3 regions of the Mesorhizobium sp. ESP-6-2 genome follow, and region 3 is predicted to be linked to each of the others. Evidence: riboswitches for the same ligand, from Rfam matches in the RefSeq annotation. Region 3 holds a riboswitch; each other region holds the start of a gene.

The links. Region 3 has a riboswitch for cobalamin ahead of LB532_RS29765 (aromatic ring-hydroxylating oxygenase subunit alpha). Riboswitches for the same ligand answer to the same signal wherever they lie in the genome.
Region 1: it holds a riboswitch for cobalamin, as region 3 does, so the genes downstream of both, bluB (5,6-dimethylbenzimidazole synthase) here and LB532_RS29765 (aromatic ring-hydroxylating oxygenase subunit alpha) in region 3, are expected to answer to the same signal.
Region 2: it holds a riboswitch for cobalamin, as region 3 does, so the genes downstream of both, LB532_RS07765 (CbtB domain-containing protein) here and LB532_RS29765 (aromatic ring-hydroxylating oxygenase subunit alpha) in region 3, are expected to answer to the same signal.

Annotation. Positions count from the first base shown of each region.
Region 1 is NZ_JAIUGT010000004.1:209,621-220,135, reverse strand. Features, by position in the region: gene aroC (chorismate synthase) at 1-417, shown strand, start outside; gene ribB (3,4-dihydroxy-2-butanone-4-phosphate synthase) at 526-1,626, shown strand; gene LB532_RS13530 (MFS transporter) at 1,678-2,901, opposite strand; gene LB532_RS13525 (TetR/AcrR family transcriptional regulator) at 3,022-3,627, shown strand; gene bluB (5,6-dimethylbenzimidazole synthase) at 3,713-4,465, opposite strand; cobalamin riboswitch at 4,514-4,694, opposite strand; gene LB532_RS13515 (histone deacetylase family protein) at 4,817-5,743, shown strand; gene LB532_RS13510 (exodeoxyribonuclease VII small subunit) at 5,747-5,998, shown strand; gene LB532_RS13505 (DUF2277 domain-containing protein) at 6,097-6,363, shown strand; gene LB532_RS13500 (pirin family protein) at 6,404-7,324, shown strand; gene dxs (1-deoxy-D-xylulose-5-phosphate synthase) at 7,403-9,340, shown strand; gene LB532_RS13490 (hypothetical protein) at 9,489-9,776, shown strand; gene LB532_RS13485 (GFA family protein) at 9,788-10,189, opposite strand; gene LB532_RS13480 (TlyA family RNA methyltransferase) at 10,347-10,515, shown strand, end outside.
Region 2 is NZ_JAIUGT010000002.1:525,804-536,318, forward strand. Features, by position in the region: gene LB532_RS07750 (DUF1624 domain-containing protein) at 1-83, opposite strand, end outside; gene LB532_RS07755 (MFS transporter) at 315-1,514, shown strand; gene LB532_RS07760 (aromatic ring-hydroxylating oxygenase subunit alpha) at 1,518-2,687, opposite strand; cobalamin riboswitch at 2,822-3,018, shown strand; gene LB532_RS07765 (CbtB domain-containing protein) at 3,054-3,233, shown strand; gene LB532_RS07770 (CbtA family protein) at 3,249-4,046, shown strand; gene cobU (bifunctional adenosylcobinamide kinase/adenosylcobinamide-phosphate guanylyltransferase) at 4,039-4,554, shown strand; gene cobO (cob(I)yrinic acid a,c-diamide adenosyltransferase) at 4,556-5,170, shown strand; gene cbiB (adenosylcobinamide-phosphate synthase CbiB) at 5,207-6,178, opposite strand; gene cobD (threonine-phosphate decarboxylase CobD) at 6,177-7,223, shown strand; gene LB532_RS07795 (tyrosine phosphatase family protein) at 7,220-7,729, shown strand; gene LB532_RS07800 (creatininase family protein) at 8,045-8,845, opposite strand; gene LB532_RS07805 (RidA family protein) at 8,901-9,284, opposite strand; gene LB532_RS07810 (ABC transporter substrate-binding protein) at 9,554-10,515, shown strand, end outside.
Region 3 is NZ_JAIUGT010000016.1:63,535-74,049, forward strand. Features, by position in the region: gene LB532_RS29735 (alpha-glucosidase) at 1-567, shown strand, start outside; gene LB532_RS29740 (ABC transporter ATP-binding protein) at 593-1,705, shown strand; gene LB532_RS29745 (DUF680 domain-containing protein) at 1,803-2,039, opposite strand; gene LB532_RS29750 (DUF680 domain-containing protein) at 2,110-2,316, opposite strand; gene LB532_RS29755 (DUF680 domain-containing protein) at 2,385-2,591, opposite strand; gene LB532_RS29760 (DUF680 domain-containing protein) at 2,662-2,859, opposite strand; cobalamin riboswitch at 3,339-3,541, shown strand; gene LB532_RS29765 (aromatic ring-hydroxylating oxygenase subunit alpha) at 3,672-4,919, shown strand; gene LB532_RS29770 (hybrid-cluster NAD(P)-dependent oxidoreductase) at 4,939-6,039, shown strand; gene LB532_RS29775 (ferredoxin reductase) at 6,174-6,938, opposite strand; gene LB532_RS29780 (molybdopterin-dependent oxidoreductase) at 6,935-7,546, opposite strand; gene LB532_RS29785 (hypothetical protein) at 7,539-7,709, shown strand; partial or broken gene LB532_RS29790 (DegQ family serine endoprotease) at 7,644-9,173, opposite strand; gene LB532_RS29795 (MBL fold metallo-hydrolase) at 9,371-10,090, opposite strand; gene LB532_RS29800 (diphosphate--fructose-6-phosphate 1-phosphotransferase) at 10,179-10,515, opposite strand, start outside.

The DNA.
Region 1 (10,515 bases), on a different contig from region 3:
GATATCGCGTCAGGCCTGATGTCGATCAACGCCGTCAAGGGCGTCGAGATCGGCAACGGCTTCGAGGCCGCCCGTATCACCGGCGAACAGAATGCCGACGAGATGCGCATCGGCAATGACGGCCAGCCGGTGTTCCTGTCCAACAATGCCGGCGGCATCCTTGGCGGCATCTCGACCGGCCAGGCGATCATCGCCCGCTTCGCCGTCAAGCCGACTTCCTCCATCCTGACGCCACGGAAGTCGATCGACAAGGACGGCAACGACGTCGAAGTGATGACCAAGGGCCGTCATGACCCCTGTGTGGGCATTCGCGCCGTACCGATCGGCGAGGCGATGGTTGCCTGCGCCATCGCCGACCATTATCTGCGGCACCGAGGACAGACAGGTAAGGAAGGCAGTAGGGCAGTAGGGCAGTAGGGCAGTATGGCAGTATGTTAAGCTGCCCGCGAGACGAGCAATTTTTCCTTTCCCCTACTGCCTTACTGCCCTATTCCCCTACTCCCTTGCGAGCGAAGCGAGCATTCCATGTCTTACGACCAGAAGAAGATCGTCGAAGCAATCCGGGCCTTCGAGCGTGGCGAGATCGTCGTCGTCATGGATGATGACGGGCGCGAGAACGAGGGCGACCTGATCGTCGCCGCCGTCCATTGCACACCGGAAAAGATGGCCTTCATCGTGCGGAACACTTCGGGCATCGTCTGCACGCCGATGCCGCGCGAGGAGGCCAAGCGCCTCAACCTTGCGCCGATGGTCGCCGACAATGATTCAGCGCACACCACAGCCTTCACCGTCAGCGTCGATTTCAAGCATGGCACCACGACAGGCATTTCCGCCGACGACCGCACGCTGACCGTGCGCAATCTCGCCAATGGCAATGTCGGCGCCTCCGATTTCGTCCGCCCCGGCCACATCTTCCCGCTCATCGCGCGCGAAGGCGGCGTGCTTATGCGTTCGGGCCATACCGAGGCGGCCGTCGATCTGTGCAAGCTCGCCGGCCTGCCGCCGATCGGCGTGATCTCGGAACTGGTCAATGATGACGGCACCGTCAAACGCGGCCCGCAGGTCGCGGCTTTTGCCGAGGAACATGGCCTCAAGCAGGTTTCTGTCGCCGACCTCATTGCTTACCGGCAACGCAAGGAAACGCTGGTCGAACGCGTTGCTTGCTCCGAGATCGACACGCTCGGCGGCAAGGCGCAGGTCTTCACCTACACGCTGCCCTGGGATTCCATGCATCATGTCGCCGTCGTCTTCGGCGACATCCGCGATGGGGAAGAGGTGCCTGTGCGTCTCCACTCCGAGGACGTGGTGACCGACGTCTTCGGCACCAGCCATCGGCTGGACGGCATCATGAAGGCGATGGGCGAGCGCAAGCGCGGCGTCATCGTCTATCTGCGAGAGGGCTCGGTCGGCGTCGCCCACCAGGAACGCAACCGGCCTGCGAGCGGCGACCGCGAGGATCACGAAGAGGCGCGCCGCCGCGAGAATGAATGGCGCGAGATCGGGCTCGGTGCTCAGATCCTGAAGGATCTCGGCATTTCCTCGATCAATTTGATCGCCTCGCGCGAGCGCCACTATGTCGGCCTTGAAGGTTTTGGCATCCATATCGCCAAGACCGAGATTCTCTGAAGTTCGACGGCGGCAGTAGCGTCCGATCCGCTGAACCGGACGCGTCATGGATCATTCCGCGGCAACGACGGCCGCTTCACACCCATCCAGCTCGCATTTGTGAGTGGCAAGGCTGCGTTGGCCGAGCAGCACCGTGACCAGCGCGATGCCGCCCGCGACCACCGAGACCCAGAACCCGTTCTGGGCGCCGAACGCATCCACCACGGCGCCGGCGGCGAAAGAGCCCAGCGCCATGCCGATGCCGATTCCCGTTGTCACCCAGGTGATGCCCTCGGTCAGCATCGCTTCCGGCACATGCCGTTCGATCAGGCCAAATGCTGTGATGAAAGTCGGCGAGATCGCCACGCCGCTGATGAAGACGGTCACCGCCAGCAGCGGCACGCTGTCGGCGGTGAGCGGCAAAAGCGTGCTGACCGCGATGATCGCGACCGCCACGGCCAGCTGGCGCTGTAGCGGCGTCTTGAGGTTGAGTGCGCCGACCACGATGCCCAACACGAACGATCCCAGCGCATAAACGCCGATCACCAGGCTTGCGGCACCGGCTTGGCCGAACTCCTTGGTGATCGCCACGGTGCTCACTTCCGTCGTCGCGAAGGTCGCGCCGATGAAGATCAGGGCGAAGGTGATGATCTGTACCGGCCGCAGGCGGATCGCCGAGCCGGCCGAACCATGGTCCGCCGGCCGCACTCTTGGTTCGGTCGATCGCTGCAGAATGAACGCTATGGAGCCCAAGGCGAGAAACAAAGTGCTCGCCAGCATGCCTGCTTCCGGAAACAGCGCCGCACTGAGGCCCACCGACAGCGACGCACCGGCGATATAGACCAGCTCGTCGGCCGCCGATTCGAAGGCGAAGGCGGTGTTCATCTCCGGCCGGCCGCGAAAAAGCTCGGTCCAGCGCGCGCGCACCATTGCCGGCATGCTGGGCATGGCCGCGGCCAGCAGCGCCGACACGAACAATGTCCATACCGGCCAATCCTGGTTGGCCGACGCAATCAGCAGCAGGAATGCCGCCACGGAGACGATGGTGGTGGGCACGACGATCCGTGTCTGGCCGAGGCGGTCGACCAGCCTGGAGATCTGCGGCGCCAGGAAAGCGTTGGCCAGCGCGAATGTCGCCGAGACGGCACCCGCCAGCCAGTATTCGCCACGCGTCTGCGACAGCATCGCCACGATGCCGATCGGCGCCATGGCGATCGGCAGGCGCGCCATGAAGCCGGCAGCGGCAAAGCCCTTGGCGCCAGGGGATCGAAAGATCTCGGAGTAGGGATTTTGCATGGTCCGTTCCTCGACAAAAGGCGATTCGGAAATTACATACGATGCGTATGAACACTAGATAGATCATACGCTGCGTATGTCAATTGGCATACGGAACGTATGTGCATAAGGCCAGAAGAAATGCACAAGCCTCGCAAGGAAATGATCGCCGAAACCCGCGCCAAATTGATTGCCGCGGCCCGGCATGCCTTCGGAACGATCGGCTATGCCGAAGCGTCGATGGACGATTTCACCGCATCGGCAGGACTGACGCGCGGTGCGCTCTATCATCATTTCGGCCACAAGAAGGGGCTCTTGCAGGCGGTCATCGCCGAGATCGACGCCGAGATGGCGGCACGGGTGAATGAGGTTGCAGCGAAAGCACCGACCCGCTGGCAAAGCTTCGTCGACGAATGCACGAGCTACATCGAAATGGCGCTGGAGCCGGAAATCCAGCGCATCATGTTCCGGGACGGTCCGGCCGTGCTGGGGGACCCCGCGCAATGGCCGAACGCCAATGCCTGCGTCGCTTCCATGACCGATCATCTGACGATGCTGCAAGGGGACGGGGTGGTGGTCCCAAGCGTCGACCCTGAGACCGCGGCGCGGCTAATCAACGGGGCGAGCAGTCAGGCGGCGCAGCGGATCGCCAATTCGAACGACCCGGAAGCGACATCAAAGACCGTGGTAGCGGCATTCAAGCAACTGCTCGAAGGATTGTTGAGGAAGGATACCGGAGCCGCCTGAAGGCGGATAGCCGAGGTGCTTCCAGGTTCAGATGCTCAGGACAAGGCGCAGGCCGCCGGCAGCGCTGCGCATGCCGTGTCGGCAATCAAATCAAGGGTTTGCCAGATTTTTCCCGTGTTGCCGCCTTGAGGCGGGCGATCGTTGACTTGAGCGGCACTTCGCCCTGTCCGCAAAACGTCTCGCTCATGATCAGCTCGGGCAGCGGCAGTCGTCGACCCCAGCCATGTGTTTCGAGGTCCGGTTTCGGCGCGAACTCGGAGACGCGGCCGACACAGAGATAGGCCACCGGCGTCACATGCTCGGGAATCGACAGAAGGTCTTTCAACGCCTGCGCCTCGATAATGCTGACCCAGCCGACCCCGACCCCTTCGGCGCGTGCCGCCAGCCAGAAATTCTGCACCGCGCAGACCGTGCTGTAGAGATCCATCTCGGGATTGTGCCAGCGTCCCAGCGGTGAACCCTGTGAGCGTCGCCGGTCGCAGGTGATGCAGATATTGAGCGCGCTTTCGCAGATGCCTTCCAGCTTGAGCTTGCGGTAGAGCGCCCGCCGCTCTTCCTCGATAGCGGGCAATTCCTGCTCGCGCGCCGCCAGGAACAGGGCGCGCACCTGTTCCCGTCGTTCGGTGCCACGAATGACGATGAAATTCCATGGCTGCATGAAGCCGACCGATGGCGCGTGATGGGCGGCAAGCAGCAGCCGCGCCAGCACCTCGTCATCGACGGCCTCTGATGTAAAATGGCTGCGGACATCGCGCCGCGTGAACATGGCGCGGTAGACCGCATCGCGCGCCATCTGGTCGAATCCGTCACCCACGGGGATGGTCATCTCGTCCGGCATCGCTTGTCCCCTTGCGATTGCAATCAACTGCCGTCCGCCTGACCATGCGGATGACGATGCCTGCCAGGCCGGTCTTCTGGCTCGGGATCAACCCGCATCCGGCGCCTTCCCGTCATCGACAGTGGCATTTACCGGCGCGGTCCCCCTTACAGCGTTGGGCACGCCACGGTATCAAACCGTGTTCCCGATTCTCCCGCTCGCGGCGGGCACCAGGCAGTGGCCGGGACTTTACGACGAAGCCTCCGCGCCGCCAATCGCCCGCGGCGACGCGAATGGACGCAGGCGCGATTTTCCCCAGCCATCAGGCCGCAACGCATGGCCATCGCCGCGCCGGGGCACTAGATAGGGAGCATGGCCACTCGTCTCTACACCCATCCGATCTTCCTCGAGCACATCACGCCACCCGGCCATCCGGAGCGGCCGGACCGCTTGCGCGCCATCGAGCGCGTGCTCGACGAGGAGGCTTTTGCCGCGCTCGACCGCCTCGAGGCGCCACAAGGCGACGAGGCCACCATTCTCTATGCGCATCCCGGGGATTTCGTCGAGCGGGTACGCGCCGCCATTCCCGAGACGGGCATCGCCCGCATCGATGCCGACACAACGGCCAGCCCGAAGAGCTGGCAAGCGGCGATCACCGCGATCGGCGCCGCCAATGCCGCCGTCGACGACGTCTTTGCCGGCAGGGCAGACAACGTTTTCGTCGCCGCCCGGCCGCCCGGCCATCATGCGGAGAAAGCGACGGCAATGGGCTTCTGCCTGTTCAACACGGCGGCCATCGCCGCACGTTATGCACAGCGCAAACACGATATCGAACGTGTCGCCATCGTCGACTGGGACGTGCATCACGGCAACGGCACGCAGGATATTTTCTGGGACGATCCGTCCGTGCTTTATTGTTCGACCCACCAGATGCCGCTCTACCCGGGCACCGGAGCAAAGAACGAAACCGGCGCCGGCAACATCATCAACGCGCCGCTTGCGCCGCAGACCGGCAGCGAGGCGTTCCGCGACGCCTTCCTGTCGCGCGTGCTGCCCTCGCTCGACAATTTTGCACCCGACCTGATCATTATTTCGGCCGGCTTCGACGCGCATCATCGCGACCCACTGGCCGAGATCAACCTGACCGAGGATGATTTCGACTGGGCCACCGGCCAACTCATGCAGCGCGCGGCGCGCCACAGCGGCAACCGGCTCGTCAGCCTGCTCGAGGGCGGCTACGATCTGCAAGGATTGGCATTTTCGGTCGCCGCCCATGTCGGGCGACTGATGAAAGGATGAATGATGGCTGGTGAAACCAACGAAGACGTCAAGGCGATGAGCTTCGAACAGGCTCTCGACGCGCTGGAGAAGATCGTCGATGATCTGGAGCGTGGCGATGTGCCGCTCGACCAGTCGATCAGGATCTACGAGCGCGGCGAGGCGCTGAAGGTGCATTGCGACCGGCTGCTCAAGGCGGCCGAGGACAAGGTGGAGAAGATCAGGCTGTCCCGCGACGGCAAGCCGATCGGGACGGAGCCGCTGGACGCGGATTGAGGCATGCAGCCGTCTCTCTGGTTTTTGACACGATCATGATTGAGGATAGAACGCGTCCCGATTGAAACGGCTCCAGGACAAGAGGAGATACGGAAGCGATGTGCAGAAACATCAAGACCCTGTTCAATTTTGATCCGCCGGCAACCGATGACGAGGTGCGCGATGCAGCCCTTCAGTTCGTCCGCAAGCTGAGCGGAACGACGCGGCCCTCGAAGCAGAACCAGCATGCCTTCGACCATGCCGTCGAGGCTATCGCGGCGTCGGCGCGCGAGCTTCTCGATTCGCTTGAAACCAACCAGCATCCGCGCAATCGCGAGGAGGTTGCGGCCAAGCTGCGGGCGAAGGCGGCGATCCGCTTTGCCTGATCTGCCCAAAGCAGCCATCGACCGCTGACAAGGAGAGTTCATGAGCTTCTTCCCCGGGAAGGACCCCGAAATAGGCGACGCCTTTGCCAGCGACCAGATCGAATTGATGGTCATTCCGAACGCCAAGGACATTGGCGGTTTTCAGGTTCGCCGTGCCTTGCCGACCGCCAGAAGGCGGCTGGTCGGTCCCTTCATCTTCTTCGACCGCATGGGGCCTGCCATCCTGCGCGCCGGTCAGGCGCTCGACGTCCGGCCGCATCCGCATATCGGCCTGTCGACGGTCACCTACCTGTTCGATGGCAGGATCAGGCATCGCGATTCGCTCGGCACCGAAATGGTGATCGAGCCGGGTGACGTGAACCTGATGACCGCCGGCCGCGGCATCGTCCATTCGGAGCGCACGCCGGAAGAACTGCGTGGCGCGCCGATGTCGGTCTCGGGCCTGCAGACATGGCTGGCGCTGCCGGACGGCAAGGAGGAAGTGGCGCCGGTGTTCGAGAACACCGCTGTCGCGCGGCTTCCCGACATTGACGCGGAAGGCGTCGGTGGCCGCGTCGTCATCGGCGATTTCCAGGGGCTGCGTTCCCCGGTGCGGGCCGATTCCGAGACGCTTTACGCTGACCTCAGGCTGGCGCCGGGCGCCAGCGTCAAAATCCCGGCCGACGCGGAAGAACGCGCCATCTACACGCTGGAAGGCGAGGTCTCGATTTCCGGCGACGTGTTTCCGGCCGAACGGCTGCTGGTGTTCCGGCCCGGCGACGAGATCGTCGTAGCCTCACAGGCCGGTGCCCATTTCATGCTGTTCGGCGGCGCCTCGCTGGGCTCGAAGCGCTACATCTGGTGGAATTTCGTCTCGTCCTCCAAGGAGCGCATCGAACAGGCCAAGCAAGAATGGAAGACCGGCCGCTTCGACATCGTTCCCGGCGATGAGAAAGAGTTCATTCCACTGCCGGAAGGCTGAGGAAATCGACGACAGGGCCGTGCCTTCCGCGTCATTTGACAGGCATTTACTTTCGCCTGACGGCGGCCTATCCCCCGCATGAACAGAAGCCTGGGCCTACCCGTGAACGCAACGCCGCATACGCCGCTTCTCGACAAGGTCCGCATCCCGGCCGAGCTGCGCACGCTTTCCGAAAGCGAATTGCCGCAACTGGCATCGGAGCTTCGCCTCGAACTGATCGACGCGGTGTCGCACACCGGCGGTCATCTCGGCGCCGGGCTTGGCGTTGTCGAACTGACCGTGGCGCTGCATTATGTCTTCAACACGCCCGATGACCGGCTGATCTGGGATGTTGGCCACCAGGCCTATCCGCACAAGATCCTGACCGGGCGCCGCGATCGCATCCGCACCTTGCGCCAGGAGGGCGGCCTCTCCGGCTTCACCCGCCGCACAGAGAGCGAATACGATCCGTTTGGCGCCGCCCACTCCTCGACGTCGATATCGGCCGGCCTGGGCATGGCGGCGGCCCGCGATCTTGCCGGCGGCCGCAACAATGTCATCGCCGTCATCGGCGACGGCGCCATGTCGGCCGGCATGGCCTACGAGGCGATGAACAATGCCGGCGCGCTCGATGCCCGCCTGATCGTCATTCTCAACGACAACGACATGTCGATTGCGCCGCCGACCGGCGCCATGAGCGCCTATCTGGCGCGCCTGGCCTCTGGCAAGGCCTATGTCGGCCTGCGTGACTTCGGCAAGAAACTGACCTCGTATCTTGGCAAGCGTGCCGATCGCGCCATCACCAGGGCCGTCGAGCACGCGCGCGGCTACGTGACCGGCGGCACGCTATTCGAGGAGCTCGGCTTCTACCACATCGGCCCGATCGACGGTCATAATCTGGACCATCTGATCCCGGTGCTGAAAAATGTCCGTGATAATGGCAAGGGCCCGGTGCTGATCCATGTCGTCACCCAGAAGGGCAAGGGCTACGCGCCGGCGGAGGCCGCGGCCGACAAATATCACGGCGTCAACAAGTTCGACGTGATCACCGGCGCGCAGGCCAAGGCTCCGGCCAACGCGCCGGCTTACACCAAGGTGTTCGCCGAAAGCCTGATCCGGGAGGCCCAGGAGGACGAGCGCATCGTCGCCGTCACCGCCGCCATGCCGGGCGGCACCGGGCTTGACCTGTTCGGCGAAGTGTTTCCGGCCAGGACCTTCGATGTAGGCATCGCCGAGCAGCATGCGGTGACGTTCGCGGCCGGCCTCGCCACCGAAGGCTACAAGCCGTTCGCGGCGATCTATTCCACCTTCTTGCAACGTGCCTACGACCAGGTCGTGCACGACGTGGCGATCCAGAAATTGTCGGTGCGCTTCCCGATCGATCGCGCCGGCTTCGTCGGCGCCGACGGCGCCACCCATTGCGGCGCCTTCGACACCACCTTCCTGGCCTCCCTGCCGGGCTTCGTCGTCATGGCGGCGGCCGACGAGGCGGAACTGCGCCACATGGTGCGCACGGCGGCAACCTACGATGACGGCCCGATCGCCTTCCGCTATCCGCGCGGCAATGGCGTCGGCGTCGACATGCCCGATCGCGGCTCGGTGCTCGAAATCGGCAAGGGCCGCATCGTCAGGGAAGGCAGCAAGGTGGCGCTCCTGTCCTTCGGCACGCGCTTGCAGGATTGCTTGGTCGCGGCCGAGGAACTGGGCGCGGCCGGGCTTTCGACCACCGTCGCCGATGCCCGCTTCGCCAAGCCGCTCGATGTGGACCTGATCCGCCGGCTGGCCCGCTCGCATGAGGTTCTGGTCACGGTGGAGGAGGGCGCCATCGGCGGCTTCGCCAGTCACGTTTTGCAGTTCCTCGCCCATGAGGGCCTGCTGGAAAGCGGCCTGAAAGTGCGCCCGCTTGTGCTGCCGGACGTGTTTGCCGACCACGCCAAGCCGGAAAAGATGTATGCCGATGCCGGTCTCGATGCCGCCGGCATCGTCCATACGGTTTTCACCGCCCTCGGGCAGGCGGTCCGCGCCCAGCGCGCCTGAATCAAAGTCTCAAACCTCTGGATCGGTTTGTCGGCTATTTGTAATAACACATTGTTTACGCTGCTGTTTGGCGGTTTGATTACCGTGTCTCTTGGTCATTTTTGAACGGCGCCCTGCTAGATCCGCATCAGGCAGGGAGACAATTGGAATGAGGACGTTTCTGTACGGCACGGCCGTTTTAGCCGTGATGGTCGTACCGGCTGCCGCAGAGACGCGATACGACCGTAATCTCGAAAGGGCGGCCGCGGGTATAGTCGCCGGCAAGATGGGCGATATCAGGGGCGGCTTTTCCTACAAGCAGGTGCCGCAACTGGTGCCGGACGCCGCGCCAGTGCCGGCTGTCCCGGTCGAGCATTCACGTGAGCAGGCGTCAGGCAACGGGGATGACGGCCTGTCTCCCGCCGTCGAGCGCCAGGTGCCGCGCGCCACATTTTAGCCCAGCCATTGCTAAAACCACATGTCGCGCACGCAACGGCCGTCGCGTGGAAGATCGTCATAGGCATCGAGACCGTCGAAATGGTCGATCGGCAGATCGGCGACGGCCTCCGGCGGCGCCAGCCGCACATTGACGGCGATGCGTGTTCGACCGAAAGCATCGGCGCGCAATCCGCGCCAGGCCAGCACGCAGGCACAGGCCGGGCAAAACAGGATTTCCAGCGAAGGCGTGCCCTTTTCGGTGCGCCTGTAGCTTCTCGTCGGCCCCGCGACGCGGATCCGTTCATCGACATAGTCGTAGGCCCAGAGCACGCCGTAGCGGCGACAAAGCGTGCAGTTGCAGGCTGTGATCGACCCAGGATCGCCTTCCAGCGTCCAGTGCGTCGCGCCACAGTGACAGGTTCCGGTCAGCACTTTCGACTTCCCCGTATAGACAGCAACCCCATTGTGCCGGCCCGCCGCGACGCTCGCAAGCCGCGTAGCGGCCTGACGCCCCCCATGCTTGCGATGATGTTTCTTGTTCCCCGCCCAATGTCCTTGCCTTCGCAGCGCGCATTCGCCATGAAGGCCGATGAACTCGCCCCTGCCAGCCAGCACCCGCCAGCGGCTCGACGACCTGCTCGTCCAGCGCGGGCTGTTTGCCAGCCGCTCACGTGCCCGCGACGCCGTCGAGCGCGGCACGGTGACGGTCGATGGCGCCATTGCCCGCAAGCCTGGTCAGAACGTTTCTCCGCAATGCC
Region 2 (10,515 bases), on a different contig from region 3:
ATGCCGCGCAGCATGTCGATGGCGACGATGCGCTTGGTCTTCGGCAACTCCGCGGCGGGCATGGTCGGCGTCTGGATGCTCATGGTCTCGCGATCTGATTCAGCCCCGCACGAGGACTATCACGGTTACGCCGGACAAAAGAAGGCCGTGAGCTTCGATACGGACGGTCAGCCGGCGCTGCATCAGGCACCCCTTTAGGCCAGCACGGGAAAGCCTTTGACCGGCTTCGTTTTAACCGGGGCACGTCGGTTTCCTGTTACCGGTCGCGAAATGATGGCCGCAGATTTGGCTGGTGATTCTGCTTTGGGGAAGCAATGTCCACGCATGTGCGCCATCCGATCTGGCTACCGGCCCTCAAGGCCGCGGATGCCCGCACCTTCGCCTCGCTCTACGCGGTCGAATCCTTCGCTCGCGCCACGGTGTCGAGCGTCATCCCGATCCAGGCCTACGAGATCCTCCACAATGAGCAGATCGTCTCGATCCTCTACACCATCGTGGCGATGCTCGGCCTGTCGGTGACCTTGTTCATGCCGATGCTGATCCAGCGCTTCGCCCGGCGTTGGGTCTACACGGCGGGCGCCTGCCTGCTGGCGATCGGCTCGTTGTTCTTCGTCACGCATACGCTCGCCGGGCAATTGGCCGGCATGCTATGCCGTGTCATGGGCGCCAGCGCGCTGTCGATCACGCTCAACCTTTACATCATGGACCACATCCGCAAGACCGATTTCATGCAGGCCGAATCGCTGCGCATGGCGTGGTCGATGTTTGCCTGGACGGGTGGGCCGACGCTCGGCATCTTTCTCTACACGCGCTTCGGCATCTATGCCGCGCATGGCGCGGTCGCCGTATTCGCCTTGGCCCTGCTGGCGTTGTTCTGGACCTACCGGCTCGGCGACAATCCCTCGATCCGGCCGGGCAAGACGCGCCCGGTCAATCCGCTGGCCAATATCGGCCGCTTCGTCGCGCAGCCGAGGCTGAGGCTGGCCTGGCTGATCGCCTTCGGCCGCTCCTGCTTCTGGACGACCTTCTTCGTCTACGGACCGCTGTTCATGGTCATCACCGGCGAGGGCGAACTGGCCGGCGGCATTCTGGTTTCGGCGGGCAACGCGCTTTTGTTCATGGCGATTTTCTGGGGCAAGGCGGGCAAGCGCTTCGGCGGCCGCAGGACCATGACATTTGCCTATTTCGCCATGTCGGCGATGCTGCTGGCGGCGGGTGCCGTCGGCGAAAGCGCGCCGCTCATCACCGGCGCCTTCCTGCTATGCGGCGCCTTCTTCACCATCGCGCTCGACGCGCTGGGCTCGACCGCCTTCATGCGCTCCGTGCGTTCTTACGAGCGCGCGCAGATGGCTGCGGTCTACCGCACCTATCTCGATTTTTCCGAACTGACGCCGCCGCTGGTCTATTCAGTGGTGCTGGCCTTTTTTGGCCTCGGCTCGGTTTTCGTCACGCTCGGCCTGCTTGCGGCGGTCTGCGGCTATGTCACCTGGCGGTATCTGCCGAAGTCGCTGTGAAGCTTACGGCACAAGCGCAGCGTGCCGTTCGCGCACCCAGTCGTGGAAGCGGTGAAGGTCGTACTCCTCCGGCATCAGCACGCCGGCCTTGTGGCGCATGGAGCGCAGCCCTTTCTGGTTGACCTCGCAGATCGCGGCATCCTCCTCCAGCACCTGGGTGCCGAAGCCGACGATATTGTCGATGTCGGTGGCGGCCAACGCCTCGGGCGCGAACAGCCATTCGGCGGTCAACTCGGTCTGCTCGGGGCCAAGCGGCACCAGCCGTACTGACCTGACATAGTCGACGTGGCCGACGATGAACATAGAGGGCAGGCTGGTGGCGTAGGTCTGGCCGGCGGCGCGCTCGGCCGGTGTGAGGCCCGAAAAGACCGGCCCATGCGCCTGGCCGTCGCGCGACCATGTCTCGGCACCCGCCCGCAGCCCGCCGGAAAATTCCGGCGCGTCATTGTCGGCATGGCGGGTCCATTCGGGGTCGTCATGCCGGCCCATCAGGCCGCGGCCATAGATCGGAACCAGCCGCGACAGGTCCTTGTGGACGCCGGGGCAATGCAGGCACTCGTTGAAATTTTCCCAGAAGATCTTCCAATTGCAGTTCATCACCTTGCGCAGCACATGGCCTGATGTCAGCGATTCCAGCGGCCAGTTGCCGAGATCGCCGGAGGCCTGGTCGAAGGATGAGTGCGCCGAGCCGGCGGCATCTTCCGCCAGATTGACGAAGACGAAGCCGCGCCAGACCGACAGCGAGACGCGATAGAGCGGATGGTCCGCCTTGTCGAAGCCTTCGGGCAGCGTTTTCGACGGCACGCGTACGAGATCGCCGCGCAGCGAATAGGACCATGCGTGATAGGGGCAGGTGATCAGCCGCGCCTTCAACCGGCCAGCACTTTCCTGGCAAAGCTGCGAGCCGCGATGCCGGCACGTGTTGTGGAAGGCGCGTAGCTCGCCGGTGTCGTCGCGCAGCACGACGACCTCCTGGGTGCCGACGCGGAAGGTGCGAAAGGCGAGCGGCTGGGCAAGGTCGGCCCCACGGCAGACGAGCAGCCAGTTCCTGTACCAGATGGCGTCGAGGTCGCGCTGGTAGGCCGCCGCATCCCAATAGGCCGAGGACGGCAATGTCGGCTCGGCCCGGGTGAGGCCGTTGTAGGGGGCGTGCTGGCTCTGGACGGGCTGCATGGCTGGCCTCCTGTGAGGATGGCAGCCGACACCCGGCCACGGAAATTGTCAATTGCAGCGGAGCAAGCGGCCGGACGGCGCTAAAGCGCTTGTCGCCGTCGGAATTTGGTTTGCCGGATGCGGCGATTTTCCCTATAGTCACCTTCGTCGTCGGTTCCGATTGGAGCCAAGAGGGAATGCGGTGCGGGCGGATTTGCTGCCCAATGCCGTGGCTGCCCCCGCAACTGTGTGCGGTAGTCCTCTCCATATGCCACTGAAGATTTTCTTCGGGAAGGTGGGGAAGGGCGCTGATCCGCGAGCCAGGAGACCTGCCGGCGACAGGAAACTGACTTCGATGCCCTCGGGTGGAGGGTGAAAGGACAAGACATGAATACCGCTTCCGTCTCCCTCGGCGCCTCCATCTCCTCGCAGTCGCGCCTCTTGCAACTCGCGCTCGCGGCGCTGCTCGGCATTTTCGTCGTCGGCTTTGTCGGTTTCTCGCATATCGACGCGGTCCACAATGCCGCGCACGACTATCGCCACTCGATGGCGTTTCCCTGCCACTGATAGGGATTTGACATCATGAACCTGTTTCGCAACGTCGTGTTCATCGCGGCGATCGCAGGGCTTGTGGCCGGTGTCGTTCTCGCCTGCATGCAGGCCTATGCCACCGTGCCGTTGATCCTGAAGGCGGAAGTCTACGAACAGGCCGGCGGCGGCCATCACCATGACCATACCGCACCGGCCGCGACCGACAACAACGCCATGAGCGCTGCCGCCCCGGCGGGTAACGCCATGAGCTCCGCGGCGCCGGCACCCGCTGAAGCTGCTCCGGCTGAAGAGGAAGGCTGGGCGCCGGCCGACGGCTTCGAGCGTTTCGCCTTCAGCGTGCTTGCCAACATCGTCACCGGCATCGGCTTCGCGCTGGTCCTGGTCGCGGTTTCGGAATTCGCCGGCGGCATCGGCAACTGGCGCCAGGGCGTGTTCTGGGGACTGGCCGGCTTTGCCGTGTTCACGCTGGCGCCGGGCCTCGGCCTGCCGCCGGAACTGCCGGCCATGCCTGCCGCCGAGCTTCTGCCGCGCCAGATCTGGTGGACGGCAACGGTGGCGGCAACGGCGATCGGCCTTGCCCTGATCGCCTTCCGCAAATCGCTGCCGCTGGCGATTCTGGGCGTGGTGTTGATCGTCGCGCCGCATATTGTCGGCGCGCCGCAGCCCGACAGTTTCGAGACGCCGATTCCGGAAGGCCTGCATCATCAGTTCGTGGTGGCGGTAACTGTGACCAACCTAGTCTTCTGGCTCGTGCTCGGCGCTGCCGTCGGCGTGGTGCGTGGACGCTTCACCGGCACCGCGACGAGTCTGCGCGACAGCTTTGCCTGATCGCGGAAGACTGACCTTCATCATCGGTGGTGCGCGCTCCGGCAAGAGCGCGCACGCCGAAACGCTGATGACGGCCTTGCCTTCGCCATGGACCTACATCGCCACGGCGCAAGCCTATGACGACGAGATGCGGCAGCGCATCGCGTTGCACCGGTCGCGGCGCGGCGAGGGCTGGACGACCATTGATGCACCGCTCGACCTTGTCGGTGCATTGGAGATCTTGCCGGAGGACCAGCCGGTGCTTATCGACTGCCTGACGCTCTGGCTGACCAATCACATGCTGGCCGAACATGATGTAGAGGGCGAATGCCGGCGGCTGGCTGACATGCTGTCGCGGCCGCGCGGGCCCTGGTTCGTGGTATCCAATGAGGTCGGACAAGGCATCGTGCCAGACAATGCGCTGGCGCGCCGGTTCCGCGACGCCGCCGGCCGCCTCAACCAGCAGGTCGCCGCGATTGCCGACATAGTGCTGCTGATGGTGGCGGGGCTGCCGCTCAAGGTGAAGTGACATGACCGACATCGACGAAAAGGACGAAGAGCGCCACCGCGCCAAGATGGCCAAGCGCAAGGCGGTGCAGGATGCCGAGGTGGCGAGCAAGACGGTCGAAAAGGGACTGCTGATCGTCAACACCGGCCCGGGTAAGGGCAAGACCACGGCTGCCTTCGGCTTGGCGCTGCGCATGCTCGGCTACGGCAAGCGCGTCGGCGTCGTCCAGTTCATCAAGGGCAAATGGCATACGGGTGAGAAGGAGGCCTTCGCCGCATTCGGCGACCGCGTCGTCTGGCACGCGATGGGCGAGGGGTTCACCTGGGAGACGCAGGATCTGAAGCGCGACATCGCGGCGGCCGAGGCCGCCTGGGCCAAGGCGCTGGAGCTGATGGCCGATCCGTCGATCAGTCTCGTCGTGCTCGACGAACTCAACATCGCGCTGCGCTACGAGTATCTCGATCTGGAGAAGGTGGTTGCCGCGCTGAAGGCGCGCCGCGAGGGCCTGCATGTCGTCGTCACCGGTCGCAACGCCAAGCCGGCGCTGGTCGAGGCGGCCGACCTGGTCACCGAGATGGGGCTGACCAAGCACCATTTCGCGGCGGGCGTGAAGGCGCAGCAGGGGATCGAGTTCTGAGCGTTCCTTACCCTCCCCACAAGGGGGAGGGTAAGGTTAGGTCACAACCATGACAACGACCGAAATCACCCCGCACAGCGCGATCAACAGGCAGTCGGCGACACGATAAAGTTTCAGTGCCCGCCTTATGTCGATGCTGTCGGCTTCGCGCCGGCCGCCTTCGCCCATGAACGCGTCGTCGACCGTTACGCCGCCATAGCTGCGCGGCCCGGCGAGCGCCAGGCCAAGTGCGCCGGCCATCGCCGCCTCCGGCCAGCCGGCATTGGGCGAGCGGTGCTTTTTCGCGTCGCGCCGCACCGCCTGCCATGCGGCTTTCGCGTCGGCGCCTTTCACCAGGAAAGCCGCCGACGTGATGAGCAGCGCCGTCAGCCGCGACGCCGGCAGATTTATCCAATCATCGAAACGTGCCGCTGCCCTGCCGAACGCTTCGTGGCGCGGCGTGCGATGGCCGATCATCGAATCGGCGGTGTTGGCGGCCTTGTAGGCGGCGCCGCCGGCAAGGCCACCGACGCCCGTCCAGAAGGCGGGGGCAACGATCCCGTCGGAGAAATTTTCGGCCAGGCTCTCGATCGCGGCGCGGCAGACACCGGCCCTGTCCAGGATTTCGGGATCGCGGCCTACGATGCGCGAAACGGCGGCGCGGCCCATGTCGAGCCCGCCCGAATCGAGCGCGTCGGCGACGGCCTCGACATGCTCATAAAGGCTCCGCTGTGACAGGAACGATGTCGCCAGAAGGGCGGTGATGAACAGTCCCAAGGGAACGAACCCGAGCAGGGTCTGCACGCACAGGCCAATTAGCGCCGGCACCAGCACGATGACCAGAAGCGCCCGGACACCACGTTGGCGACGCAGCGCGTCGGGATCAGTGGCGCGGTTGAGCCGGCGATCGAGAAAGGATATCAGCCTGCCGAACCATGTCACGGGATGGCCGATGGCGCGAAACAGCCAGTCGGGGTAGCCCAGCGCGGATTCGACGGCCAATGACAGGAAAGCGATCAGGACTGACATGAAGCTTCTTGAAGGAGCGGTGGACCATGGTGGAAGTCTCGGCCGGGCAAGGGCGCTTTTCCCCAACGCCCCTCAGCCTTTCGTCGACCTCTCGACCGGAATCAATCCACACTCCTACCCGCTTTTCGATTTGCCCGCCACCTCGCTGTCGCGATTGCCGGAAGCGGGGCGGGCGCGTGAGCTGACGGCGATCGCGGCCGGCACCTATGGTGCGCCCTCGCCAGCCAATGTCGTCGCTGCGCCCGGTACGCAGATCCTGCTGCCGCGCGTGGCATCGCTGGTCGCGCCGGGCAAGGCGCTCGTGCTGGGGCCGACTTATGCCGAACATGTCCGCGCGGCGGAAATCGCGGGGCACGAGGTGACCGAAGTCAGCGATTTCGCTGATCTGGCGGACGCCGACCTTGCCGTCGTGGTCAATCCGAACAACCCGGATGGGCGCATCATCGAGCGCGACTGGCTGCTGGCGCTGGCCGCCGGCTTGCACGCCAAGGGCGGGCTGCTGGTCGTCGACGAGGCATTCATGGATGTCGGCCCGCGCCAACACAGTCTCGCCGGCGATGTCGGCCAGGGCGGCATCGTCGTGTTGCGCTCTTTCGGCAAGTTTTTCGGGCTGGCCGGCCTGCGGCTTGGGTTTGCGCTTGCCAATGCGCCGACGGCCCAACGGCTGGAAACGCAATTCGGCCCTTGGGCCGTTGCCGGCTCGGCGCTGGAATATGGCATTCGGGCACTTGCCGATATCGGCTGGCAGGACGACATGCGCGCGTCGCTGGCGGAGGCATCGGCTCGGCTCGACGGACTGTTCGGTCGTTTCGGCGTGCCTGTCGCGGGCGGCACCACATTGTTCCGCTATTTCAGCCTGCCGGAGGCCGCCGGCTTGTTTGCAGCACTTGGCGAACGCGGCATCCTGCTTCGCCATTTCACCGACCGTCCGCACGTCCTGCGGGCCGGTCTGCCGGGGAACGAGGAGGAGTGGCTGCGGCTCGAATCCGCCCTTGCCGAATGGGCGGCGCGGCGCGAGGATCGAGCGAAAGGTATCAAACCATGATCCATGTCTGCTCGCTGGCAAAGGTCGAGGAAACGGTGGCGAGGACCGGCGCCGAGCGGCTGCTGTCGCTGTTGGCCGCCGGCACCGATGTGCTCCGCCCGGCCTCGATCATGAGGGAAAACCATCTGCACCTGGTCATGCACGACATCGCGGTGGCGCAGGATGGCATGACCATGCCGGGCGAGGAGCATGTGCGCAACCTGCTCGATTTCGCGCGCCGCTGGGACCGGGCAAGACCGATGGTGGTGCATTGCTATGCCGGCATCAGCCGCTCGACAGCCTCCGCCTATATCATCGCCGCCGCGCTGGCGCCGAAGCGCGACGAGGCCGAACTGGCCCGGACGTTGCGGATGCTGTCGCCATCGGCGACGCCCAATCCGCGGCTGATCGCGGTGGCCGACGCGCTGCTTGGTCGAGACGGCCGCATGGTCGCGGCAATCGAAGTGATCGGGCGCGGCGCCGATGCCTTTGAAGGCACGCCCTTTGCCCTCAAGATCGACGTTTGATGCGACCGTGGAGGTTAGCCGTAGCCTCCCCGCCTTCGTCATCCACGGGCGGAGCAGGAGCGAAGCTCCGTCGCGGAGACCCGAGGATCCATGCCGCGACCTTAGCCGCGAGTGCAGCAGAGCAGAATTCTCCACCGCAGCGACGCTCCCTGGTCACGCCATGGATCCCTTGGGCTGCGGTGCAGCTCCAGGGGTCTGCGCCGCGTCGCTTCGCTCCTTGCTTCGCCCCAGGATGACGAGGGGAGAAAGGCTTCGACCAATCTCAGAGAGGCGATGTGCCATGGGATGGTCAGAAAATCCGCGTCAGGCAACATCCTACTTCAGCCAGTCTGCCAGCTTCGCCTTGCGAACATCCCGCAGCAGGCCGATGAAGCCGTCGGCCTGGTATTCCGCGGTCAGCCGGCCTTTTTCAGGGGTGGCGATGCTGGCGTCGCCGACCACGCCATTCGGGTTGAGATCGCTGGCGATCCAGGCGAAGGCGTGGGTGCCAGTGTGGCGCAGCAGCGAGAATTCCTTCTCGGCCTTCGCGACATTGGACACGAAATTGTCGGCCTTGCTCACGTCGACCAGATCCGGCCGGAAATGCAGCATCAGCGAGGTCTCGACGTCGCCGCCATGGATGCCGTGGCGGTCTTCGAGTTCGGTGTACATGCCGGCCGGGCGGCCAAAGCGCTGCCAGCTGGTCTTGACCGCCAGCATCCTTTCGCGCACCCGCAATTCGCGCGTGACGATGCCCATGATCTCCTCGTTGCCGCCATGCGAATTGACGACGACCAGCTTGCGCACGCCGGCCCGCGCGATCGAAACGCCAAGCTCGGTCCAGGCCTCCACCAGCGTCGTCGCCGGCAGAGTGAGGGTGCCCGGCGCATGCAGATGTTCGTTCGATTTGCCCACCGCCTGGATGGGAAGGATGCGGATGTCGAGATCGTCGGGCAGGCGAGCGATGACCGTGTCGAGCATGCCGTTCATGATCGAAGTATCGGTCGAGACAGGTAGATGCGGTCCATGCTGCTCGATGGCCGCCACCGGCAGCACGGCGATCGTTGCCTCAGGATTGATCGAGGCATATTCGGTTGTCCGGTAGTCGCCCCACCACACGCGTTTTTTCGCAGTCATGTCGTGCCTCTTCAATTATCCGGGCAGACCTAGCGCGGGACGGACTGCCTGTCGATCACCCCGCCGCCAGCACTTCCACCTCGACCTTGAATTCCGGCCGGGCAAACCCCGATACGATCATCAGCGTCGAGGCCGGTGCGGGATCGGAGAACAGGCTGTTGCGGACATCCATGTAGGATTGGAGATGAGCGCGATCGGTCACGAAGGCGTTGATGCGCACAATATCCTTCAGCCCCAATCCGGCCTCGGCCAAAATGGCGATTATGTTGGCGAAGCAAAGCTCGGCCTGGGCGCCGGCGTCTTCCGGAACGAAATCGTCGAAACGGATGCCGAGTTGGCCCGAGCACAGAATCAGACGCTTTCCAGCCGGCACCTCGACGCCGTGGCTGTAGCGCGCAAAGGGCGGCTTGATCGACTTTGGCTTCAGAAATTTGAACATGGCAATCTCCTGTCTCCTGGCAGCCTAGGACCGGATGCCTCGTACCATCAAGATGGCGGTGCATGTCGCCGGTGCGATTGTGGACAGGCGTTTAAAAAATAGGCACGATGCCTCCGGTGCAGCACGACCTTTCCGGCGTTCGCAGATGGCTGTGGTGCAGGCGGGCGGGTCCCGGCGCGAGACGCCGGTGGCATGTGTCTTGCTTCTTGAATCTCTGGTGTCGAGCCTGGCGCGTGGCGCGCCGGAGCAAACAAAGGGTGGTGGTGTCGATGTACGGAAAACTGAAGATGTCGGTGGCGGCGGTGGCCGTGCTTGCGGCGAGCACGCTTGGTGCCGCGGCAAATGAAAAAGTCACCTTCGGCACCAACTGGCTGGCCGAGCCGGAACATGGCGGCTACTACCAGGCCGTGGCTGACGGCACCTATGCCGCATGCGGCCTCGACGTCACCATCATGCAGGGCGGCCCGCAGGTCAGCGGCCGGCCGATGCTCTTGGCCGGCAAGATCGATTTCTACATGGGCGGCAACCTGCTGTCGGCCTTCGACGCCGTCCAGCAAGGCATTCCGATGCGCGTGGTGGCGGCCGATTTCCAGAAGGATCCGCAGGTCATCATGTCCCATCCCGGCGAGGGGCTGGACAAATGGGAGGACCTGAAGAACGCCGAGCAGTACATTCTGGGCGACGAGGGCGCGCAGACCTTCTTCCAGTGGATGATCATCGAACTCGGCTTCGACGCGGCCAAGCGCGTGCCCTACACCTACAACACAGCTCCCTTCCTCGCCAACAAGAAGTCGATCCAGCAAGGCTATTTCACCTCCGAGCCGTTCGCGGTCAAAAAGGAAGGCGGCTTCGTGCCCAACCAGTTCCTGCTCGCCGACTATGGCTGGGACACCTATTCGACGACGGTCGAGGTGATGCAGGACACGATCGACAAGAAGCCGGAGGTGGTCCAGTGCTTCGTCGATGGCTCGGCCAAGGGCTGGTACAAGTATCTCTACGGCGACAACAAGGCCGCCAACGACATGATCAAGAAAGACAATCCTGACATGACGGATGAGCAGATCGCTTTCTCGATCGAGCAGATGAAGAAGTTCGGCCTGGCCGATTCCGGCGACACCGAGAAGCTCGGCATCGGCGCCATGAACGAGGCGCGGATCAAGAGTTTTTACGACAAGATGGTCAAGGCCAAGGTCACGCCCGCAGGCATCGACATCACGAAGGCCTATACGCT
Region 3 (10,515 bases):
AAGGTTATCTCGGCATTGCTGATGTCCTTGCGCGGCTCGGTCTGTATCTATCAGGGCGAGGAATTGGGGCTCGGCGAAGCCGAATTGCGGTTCGAGGATCTGCAAGATCCCTACGGCATCCGCTTCTGGCCGGAATTCAAGGGCCGCGATGGCTGCCGCACGCCGATGGTGTGGGACGGCAACGCCAGGAATGGCGGCTTCTCCCAGGCAAAGCCGTGGCTGCCCGTGCCGGCCAAGCACCTGTCGCAAGCCGTCAATGTCCAGCAAGGCGACGAGCATTCGCTGCTCGAACACTACCGGCGCTTTCTCGGCTTCCGCCGCGCCCATCCGGCGCTGGCCAAGGGCGATATCAACTTCATCGAAAGCCAGGGCGACACTGTCGCCTTCACGCGCCGTGCCGGCAACGAGCAGATCGTCTGCGTCTTCAATCTGGGATCCGGGCCGGCGGAGGTTGACCTTGACGGCCGATCGCTGCAACCTTTGCCCGGACACGGATTTTCGGGACAGGCGAGCACCGGCTCCATCCGCCTCGGCGGCTACGGCGCCTGGTTCGGGCGTATCGACTGAATTCTAGGGAGCACTGGAGGGAAACATGGCCGATGTCACGCTGAGGCAAGTGAAGAAATCATACGGCAATCTCAACATTCTGCACGGCATCGACCTCGACATCAAATCGGGCGAGTTCATCGTTTTCGTCGGTCCGTCGGGCTGCGGCAAGTCGACATTGCTGCGCTCGATCGCCGGGCTCGAGGAGATCACCTCGGGCGAGCTCCGAATAGCCGGCGAGGTGGTCAACGACGTGCCGCCGTCGAAGCGCGGCATCGCCATGGTGTTCCAGTCCTACGCGCTTTATCCGCATATGACAGTCTATGACAACATGGCGTTCTCGATGAAGATCGGCAAGGAAAGCAAGGCCGAGATCGACAAGCGCGTGCGCCAGGCGGCAGAGATCCTGCAGCTGACCAACTATCTCGACCGCCTGCCCAAGGCGATGTCCGGCGGCCAGCGCCAGCGCGTGGCCATCGGCCGCGCCATCGTGCGCAACCCGAAAGTGTTCCTGTTCGACGAACCGCTGTCGAATCTCGACGCGGCGCTGCGCGTCGCCACCCGCATCGAGATCGCCAAGCTCAAGGAATCGATGCCCAACACCACCATGATCTACGTCACCCACGACCAGGTCGAGGCGATGACGCTGGCCGACCGCATCGTGGTGCTGAAGGAGGGCCATATCGAGCAGGTCGGCACGCCGATGGAACTCTACAAGAAACCCGGCAATCTGTTCGTTGCCCAGTTCATCGGCTCGCCGGCCATGAACATCCTGCCGGCGACCATCGACAAATCGGGCAATCCGACCGTCATCAGTCATGTCGGCGGCCGCAAGGCTACGGTGCCGATCGCGACGCCGGCCTCGGCCAAGGGCGCGTCGGTGAGCTTCGGCGTGCGGCCGGAGGACCTGGCGATCGCCAGCGGCACGGACTACCTGTTCGAAGGGACGGTGGACTATGTCGAGCAGCTCGGCGAGGTGCAACTCGTCTATGTCGACATCGGCCGCGCCGACCTGCCGCTGGTGACCAAGCTGCCGGGCAATGTCGAGGTCAAGCGCGGGGCGACGCTGCGGCTGAGCGCCGACGCCGGAGACCTTCATATCTTCGACGCGGATGGGCGATCCTTCGCGCTGCACGAGACGGAAGCGAAGGCAGCCTGAGAGCAGGCCATGAATTTACATGAATTAATTGCCGGCCACGCAAAAACAGGAGCGGGGGGCAACCCCCCCCGCTCCTGTTTGGTATCAGCTTCAGCCGTTAGTGGCCGAAGAGATTCCGGTCACTGCCCTGAGGGGCGGACTTCTGTACGTCACCCGACGAATTGAGCAGCTTGTAGACGGGCGAACCGCTGTCGCGGATCGAAGCCGTGTGCGACTTGTCGACCGAGGTGACGGCAGGCTGGTTGGCACCATTGGAGCCGTAGTTGTCGCTGGCGGCCAAAGCGCTGCCGGAAACGGCCAGAACGGCGGCGGCGGCAAGGATGATCTTCTTCATTTCAAGTCTCCTGAATTCTCAAATTCCACGCAGTGGCGGGCTTACCCGCCAGCTGCTGAAGGATCGGCTGTTAGTTGTTGCCGAAGAGGTTACGGTCGGCACCCTGAGCAGGGGCCTGGGCAGCCGGTTCCGACTTCCTGGTCGAAGCGGTGTACGAGCTGTCGGTCGAGGTGGCCGCGGGCTGATTGGCGCCATTGGAGCCATAGTTGTCGCTGCCGGCGAAAGCGCTGCCCGAAACGGCCAGAACGGCGGCGGCAGCAAGGATGATCTTCTTCATTTCAAGTCTCCTGAATTCTCAAATTTCGCCAGGACGGCGGAAGGCCGCCGTCAACTGGAGATCGGCTGTTAGTTGTTGCCGAAGAGGTTACGGTCGGCACCCTGAACAGGGGCCTGGGCAGCCGGTTCCGACTTCCTGGTCGAAGCGGTGTACGAGCTGTCGGTCGAGGTGACGGCAGGCTGGTTGGCGCCATTGGAGCCATAGTTGTCGCTGCTGGCGAAAGCACTGCCCGAAACGGCCAGAACGGCGGCGGCAGCAAGGATGATCTTCTTCATTTCAAGTCTCCTGAATTCTCAAATTCCGCCAGGACGGCGGAAGGCCCGCCGTCAACTGGAGATCGGCTATTTAGTTGTTGCCGAAGAGGTTGCGATCGGCGCCCTGGACAGGCGTCTGGGCAGCCGGTTCCGACTTCTTGGTCGAAGCGGTGTACGAGCTGTCGACGGCGGTGGCCGCAGGGGCATTCGAACCATAGTGGTCGCTACCAGCGAAGGCGCTGCCGGAAACAGCCAGAAGGGCGGCGGCAGTGAGAATGATCTTTTTCATTTTTTGATACTCCAGTATTTTTCCGTCCGTCTAGCGGCGTGTCTTGGGAGGAAATCGCGTCGTTCGGACAGCCCCGATGTGGGAAAGCCATGGCGCCATTTCCAATCACGAAGTTTTTCCGTGTGGACCAAGTTTCCACCACTTGAAATTGTGCCAAGGCCTTCTACATTCGTTTTTTTCCCTTTATTATCAAGTACTTATTTTAACAGACCGTGCGATCACCAACTGTGTCGAAGGCCCAGTGTTCACACCGTCCTGCACGCATCGTCAACAGAAACGAACCGTTCGGTTCGATTTTAGTGGACGCTAATAGTCACTTTTCGAAACTGTTAACCTTTTTTGGTCCGCCACGAGTTGAATTCCGAGGCGGCGAGCCGAGCCTTTCTGCCCCTTCAACGACGGCCGCACCGTTTCCCATGCGTGTCGCGCGGCATGGATGCGATGTCGTTTTCATGCCGACGACAAGTCGGCGATCATGGTTAGATCCTGCCATCTCAGGTGCCGCCGCGTGACGACGAGGCGGAGAATTGGGAAGCCGGTCAGAATCCGGCGCTGCCCCCGCAACGGTGGTGGAGTTCAGGTCGCAACGGGAGACCACTGGGCAAAGGCCTGGGAAGGTGTCGCGACAGTCCGCAAGGACAGCTCCAGAGCCCGGAAACCAGCCTGAGATGTTGGACTCGACTGATCGCGGCGGGCGGTCAAGAGGCGGATGGTGCATGTCCGGCGCAAGCCGGCGCGCGGCTTGATCCTTCCTCTCTCCCCTCCGTTCAGTCCTTCAATGTGAGGACAGGACTTCAATGCGAGGACAGGACATGGATGCGCGCAACGACATGCTGAAACGGCTGCAAGGCCGCAGGGACGGCTTCTCACTCGAGCAGCCCTTCTATACCGACGCCGATTACTTCAAGCTCGACATGGAGCTGATCTGGTACCGCGACTGGCTGTTCATCGGCCATGATTGCGAACTGCCCAGGCCCGGCAGCTTCATCACCGTGCAGATCGGCGACTATCCTGTCGTGCTGGTGCGCGACCAGAAGGGCAACATCAACGCCTTCCACAATTCTTGCCGCCATCGCGGCAGCCGCGTCTGCAACACCGACAAGGGCACGGCGGCGAAGCTCGTCTGCCCCTACCATCAGTGGACCTATGAACTGGACGGCAGGCTGCTGTTCGCCAGGCAGATGGCCGAGGGCTTCGACAAGAGCCAGTTCGGCCTGAAGCCGGTCGCCTGCGAAAGCGTCGGCGGCTACATCTTCATTTGCCTCGCCGACGAGCCGGCGGATTTCGCGCCGATGCGGACGATGATCGAACCCTATTTGGCGCCGCACCGGCTGCGCGAAGCAAAGGTCGCCTTCGAGAGCACCATCGTCGAGAAGGGCAATTGGAAGCTGGTCTGGGAAAACAACCGCGAATGCTATCATTGCGCCGGCAACCATCCGGAGCTCTGCAAGACCTTTCCTGAGGCGCCGACCGTGACCGGCGTGCAAGGCGCCGACAGCGACCCGGAGATGCTGGCGCACTGGGCCAAATGCGAGGCCGCCGGCCTGCCGAGCGAGTTCCGCATCGACCCGGCCGGACAATACCGTGCCACCCGCGCGCCGCTGCTGCGCGATGCCGTCAGTTACACGATGACGGGAAAACGCGCGGTCAAGAAGAACCTGTCCGACAGCGTTGCCACCGACCGCATCGGCTCGTTGCTGCTCTATCACTATCCGACGACCTGGAACCACATCCTCGGCGACCACGCCGTCACCTTCCGCGTGCTGCCGATCAGCGCCACTGAGACCGCGGTGACGACCAAATGGCTGGTTCACAAGGACGCGGTCGAGGGCGTCGACTATGACCTCGCCGAACTCACCCATGTCTGGACCGAGACCAACGACCAGGACCGCCGCATCGTCGAGGAAAACGCCTTCGGCATCCTGTCGCCGGCCTATGAACCCGGTCCCTATTCCGAACTGCACGAAGGCGGCGTCCTCCAGTTCGTCGACTGGTACGCGCGTTTCATCGGTCCGCGGCTCGCCGAAGACGGCCGGCCGGCCCTGCGCAGCGTTGCTTGAGAGGTGAGGGATGAATGCGATGACGGATCTCGGCCTCTATCGCCATCTCGATCAGATGGCGCCCTGGAACGACAGGCTCCAGGTGCTGGAAGTGATCGGCGTGAGCGACGAGGCGCCTGATGTAAAGACCTTCACCTTCCGCTCCGACAACCAGACCTGGTTCCGCTACAAGCCGGGCCAGTTCGTGACGCTGGAACTGCCGACAGCGGATGGGTTGCTGATGCGCACCTACACGCTGTCGTCTTCGCCTTCGCGGCCGTTCTCGATCGCGGTGACGGTGAAGGCGCAGGCCGGCAGCACTGGCACGCGCTGGATGTTCGACCATTTGAGGCCTGGTTCGCACGTCAAGGCGTATGGGCCGGCCGGAGACTTTTCGCTGCACAGCCACCCGGCGGCCAAATATCTGTTCATTTCGGCCGGCTCCGGCGTGACGCCGATGATGTCGATGCTGCGCTGGCTGAATGACTGCGCGCCATGGACCGATGTCGGCTTCGTCAACTGCGCCCGCCGCCCCGAAGAGATCATCTTCCGCAGGGAGCTGGAATTGCTCGGCAGCCACATGCCCGGCCTGTCGCTCGGTTTCATGATCGAGGAGCGGTCGAGCCGGGAGGGCTGGTTCGGCCATATGGGCCGCATCGATGCCATCCGGCTGCCGATTTTGGCGCCCGATTTCCGAGAGCGCGAAATCTTCTGCTGCGGCCCCGACCCCTTCATGCGTGCCGTGCGCGGCATGCTCGAAGCCGCCGGCTTCGACATGGCGAGATACCATCAGGAGAGCTTTGCAGCGCCGCTGGTGGAGGAAATCCCGGCGCCGTTCGCCTCGCCGACTGGAGACGGCGCAGCCATTCCTGTCGAAGCCGCGACGCCGATCCGGTTCTCGATTTCGGATGTCGATGCCGCATGCGTCGCCGGCCAGACGGTGCTGCAGACGGCGCGCGCCTCGGGAGTCAGAATCCCCGCCGCATGCGAATTCGGCCTGTGCGGAACCTGCAAAGTCAAGAAGCTCTCAGGCGAGGTCGAGATGAGCCACAATGGCGGCATCCTCGATCATGAGATCGAGGACGGCTTCATTCTCGCCTGCTGCTCCAAGCCGCTCTCGGCGCTTGACATCGAGGCCTGAGAGCCGCTGGCCTGGCCGCTCTTTCTTGCAAGGAGGGGTCAAGTGTTTGATCCTTTCCTGCTGCAAGGCTGTGGGACGGCCGACAACCCCATCTGCGCGCCGCTGCACCCAAGGAGCGGCGGCAGCCGGAGATCTCAGACGCCGTAGCGCTCCGTCCGGATGATAGCCGCTGGAATGCCGGCATCGATCAGCGCCTGGGCGGCGGCGGACACGAACGCGTTGGAGCCGCAGACAAAGGCGAGGCCGGGCGGGCGGCGCAGCCGCGCCATGGATTGTATCATCATGGCGACGTCGATCCGCCGCGAATAATCCGTCGGCCGGCGCGCGGCTTCACGCGTCAGGGTCAGCACAAGGCCGAAGCCGTCGTCGCGATCGTCGAGGCCGATCAGCTCGTCGCGAAAGATGACTTCGTCCCACAGCCGCGCCGAAAAGACGAGGATGACCGGCATCGTCGACTTCTGCGCGGCACGATGGCGGACCATCGACATCAAGGGCACGACGCCGGAACCGCCGCCGACCAGCAGAAGCGGTCGCTCATCACCATCGGGCCAGATGAAATGTCCGCCGAGCGGGCCGCGCAATTCGATCTCGTCGCCGACCGCGGCGACCTCGTGGAAGAAGGGCGAGACCTCGCCGTCTTCGAGCCTTTCGATCGCCAGTTCGATCACCGGACCGACCTCCGGCGCGGAGGCGATGGAATAGGCGCGGCGCGCCTGATAGCCGTCAGGCGCGGTCAACCTGACATCGACATGCTGTCCGGCCCGGTAGGCAAACGGCCGCGACGGCTGGAAAAAGAAGCTGGTGACACGCGGCGTGCGCTTTTCCATGCGGACGATCCTGGCTGTCTGCCAGGGCGACAGTGTTTGCCCGGGTGATTGTGCCGACGGCACCTCGCTCATGGATCGTCCGTGTAGCGCTGTTCGCGCCAGGGGTCGCCATAGATGTGATAGCCGCGCAGCTCCCAGAAGCCGGGCTCGTCGCGTTCTGTGAACTGCAGGCCGTTCAGCCATTTGGCCGATTTCCAGAAATAGAGATGCGGGACGAGCAGCCGCGCCGGGCCGCCATGGTCGGGCGTGATCGGCTTGCCTTCGTAGAGCAGCGCCACCATCGCCTTGCCGGTTGTGAGATCCTTTGTCGGCACGTTGGTGGTGTAACCGTCGAAGGATAGCGCCAGCGTGAAGGCGGTCGGCGGCTCGATGCCGGCATCCGCAAGGATATCGTCGACCAGCACGCCCTGCCAGAGCGTGTCGAACTTGGTCCAGGCGGTCACGCAATGGATGTCGCGCGTCATCTTGGTCAGCGGCAACGCATTGAACTCGGCCCAATTCCATTTCTTGATCGGGCGCGGCCCGTGCTTCAGCGTGAACGACCAATCCTCGGTGCGCAGGCGCGGCGTCGGCCCCGCCGACAGCACCGGAAATCCTTGCTCGAGATATTGGCCGGGCGGGATGCGCGCGTCGCCATCCGTCGGTGGACGCCGACCTGAAAAGAAACCTCGCGTGACCATTGCGGCAATTCCCCTGCATCGGGCCCAGATGTCGGGCCATGTGTCGGCCTTGCGCAGTGTTCTCGAAGACGCGGTGGCGGGCAACCTGAATCTTGATGGGCGCGGCGACATAGATCTGGGCATCGCCTCGTTCCACCAGCAGCAGCACCGATTTGCGGCCTGACTTGCCGGCCTGCGCGATCGCCTGCGTGGCCTGCCTGGCGCTCTTCACCGGCATCTGGTTGACGGCGATAATGATGTCGCCGGGCTGGACGCCGGAAGCCGCCGCGGCCTTGTCGGGATTGACGGCGGCGACCACCGCGCCACGCTGGTTGTCGGGGAGGTTCATCTGCTGGCGAATATCGGGCGTGATGTCCATCAGGCCGAGCCCGATCGCCGGCAAGCGGGCCCCCTGCCCGTTTCCCGGCGCGCCGGAATCACCAGATACCGACGCGGTCTGCGCATCGTCGCCATTGCGGCCGACGTCGACGGAAAGCTGCATGGCTTTGCCATTACGCCAGACGTCGAGCGTTTCCTTCTTGCCGGGCGAGACATCGGCGACGGCACGCGACAGGTCCTTGGGGTCTTTTATCTCCTGGCCGGCGAAGCCGGTGATGAGGTCGCCGGTCTGGATGCCGGCCGCGGCCGCCGGCGAGCCCTCGGTGACCGAGGAGACCAATGCGCCGCCGGGGTGATCGAGACCTATGGCGCTGGCAACGTCCTGGGTCACCGGCTGGATCTGGACGCCAAGATAGCCGTATTCGATTTCGCCGCCCTTCATCAGCTTGGCGACCACCTTTTGCGCCTGGTCGGACGGAATGGCGAAGCCAACGCCGACGCTGCCGCCATTGGGCGAATAGATCGCGGTGTTGATGCCCACGACGTTGCCGCTCACATCGACCAGCGGACCGCCAGAGTTGCCGTGGTTGATCGGCGCATCGATCTGGATGAAATCGTCGAACGGCCCGCTGTGGAGATCGCGGCCGCGCGCCGAGACAATACCTGAGGTGACCGTGGTGCCGATGCCGAACGGATTGCCGAAGGCCAGCACTTGATCGCCCGGCATCAACTTATCGGAATCTCCCCATTTCACCGTCGGCAGGGGCTTGTCGGCCTTGATCTTGATCACCGCAAGGTCGTTCTTGGCGTCGCGGCCGACCAGCTTGGCGGGAAGCTCTGTACCGTCGTCAAGCGTCACCTTGATCGAGCTCGCACCGTCGATGACATGGTTGTTGGTGACGATGGTGCCGTCGGCGCCGACGATAAAGCCGGATCCGAGCGCTTCGGCGCGCTGCGACTGCTGCGGTGGCGCTTTCGGTCCGGGCATGCCCTGGTCGCCGAAGAACTGGCGGAAATAGTCGTCGAAAGGCGAGCCGCCGCCGTCCAGGGGCGAGGCATCGCTCATGACATCCGGTTGCCCCTTCATGACGGTCGTAACCGTCACCACGGCCGGCTTGTCGGCTGCCACGATAGGGGCAAAGGAGCCGTTCGGGGCCGTTACGCCGGCTACGGGAGTCTGTGTCGTACCGACGGCGTTGCGGACGTCGTTCGGGCTTTCGGCGAAGGAGGCTACGATGGGAGAAATGATCAGCGCAGCGCCCAGCAGGGCCGCGACGCGATGTCTATGAAGAATGCTTATGGGTGACATGGTCGTTCTGTCCGGGCGAGAGTTGAACTTGGGCCGCGGATGGTTCGGGGAAAAACACCCGTCGGCTGTCGACAGCCGGATTGCCTGTCTCGCCGCGCATGGCAGCCGGCCGGATCGACAAACCAGCATCTAGGGCGCGGATTGGCCCGATTTAGGGTTTTCGGGCGACCTTACGAAGATTTAATTTTAGAGCTGGCTTATGGACTAGCCGCTCGGCTGAGATAGGCCGAGGCGATCTCCCGCATGCGCTCGCCGTCGAAACTCGGGCCGTGACCGCCATGGCCGATGCGGATCGGCAGGTCGAGCAGGCGCCGCATGGTGAGGCAATAGGCCGACTTGTCCGAGTCTGGCAGGTCGTCGATCAGCCGGTCGTCATAGATGGCGTCGCCGCTGAAGAACAGGCCGTCTGCTTCGTCGAACAGCGCGATCGAATCCGGCGAATGCCCGGGTAGATGCAGCACGCGGAAGCGGCGGTCGCCGAGATCGACGACGTCGCCCTCGTCGAGGGTGCGCGTCAGCGGCGCTGGCGGAATCTTGTAATCCGCAGCCTTCCAGCCCGGCACCGGCAGTCGCGAGACGGCGCCGTCGAGGTCATGGAACATGTAGGCGTAAGTCGCCGCCTCATCCATGTTCTCGAACTGCGCGGCGCTCATCCTCGGTCCCGCCCGCAGCGCGAATTCATGCAGCGAGCCGACATGGTCGAGATGGATGTGGGTGGCGACGACGATGAGCGGTTTGCCGGCCCGGGTTTCGATCTCCGGCGCCAGCGGGCAGATGCCCATGCCGGTATCGACCAAAAGGTCGGCGTCCCGGCCGGTGAGATGCCAGATGTTGGCGCGCACATAGTCATGCACGAACGGCTCGGTCAGCATGGTCGTCTTGTCGTCGACGATGCTCCTGCTGAACCAGTTCTCCATCAGAAGCGGCCCGGCATCAAACGTGAGCCTGGCATCAAGTGTGAGCCTGGGATCAGGTGTGAGCCTGGGATCAAGTATGGTCCCGACATCAGACGAAGGGCTTTCCGACCTTGTATTTTTCCGGCACCAGCCGCTTCAGGTAAGCCATGCCGGCGTCGGACAAATGGTTGGCGTCCGGCTTCATGAAGTTCTCGGGCATGTGGCGGGTCTTGCCGGCGACGTTCTTCAGCCGCACCTTCTTCAGCACGGTTTTGGCGCCGTCATATTGCAGCGCCACGGAGCCGCCGCCCTGTTCGGCCACGGTGACCGCGAAAGCTCCCGCGTCGAACGCCTCCTGCGCGTCGACGGCGCTGATAGCGCCGACATAGCCGCGCGGCATGTAGCCCAGCGCATCGACGCGGGCGCGCTTGCCAGGCAGCCCTTCG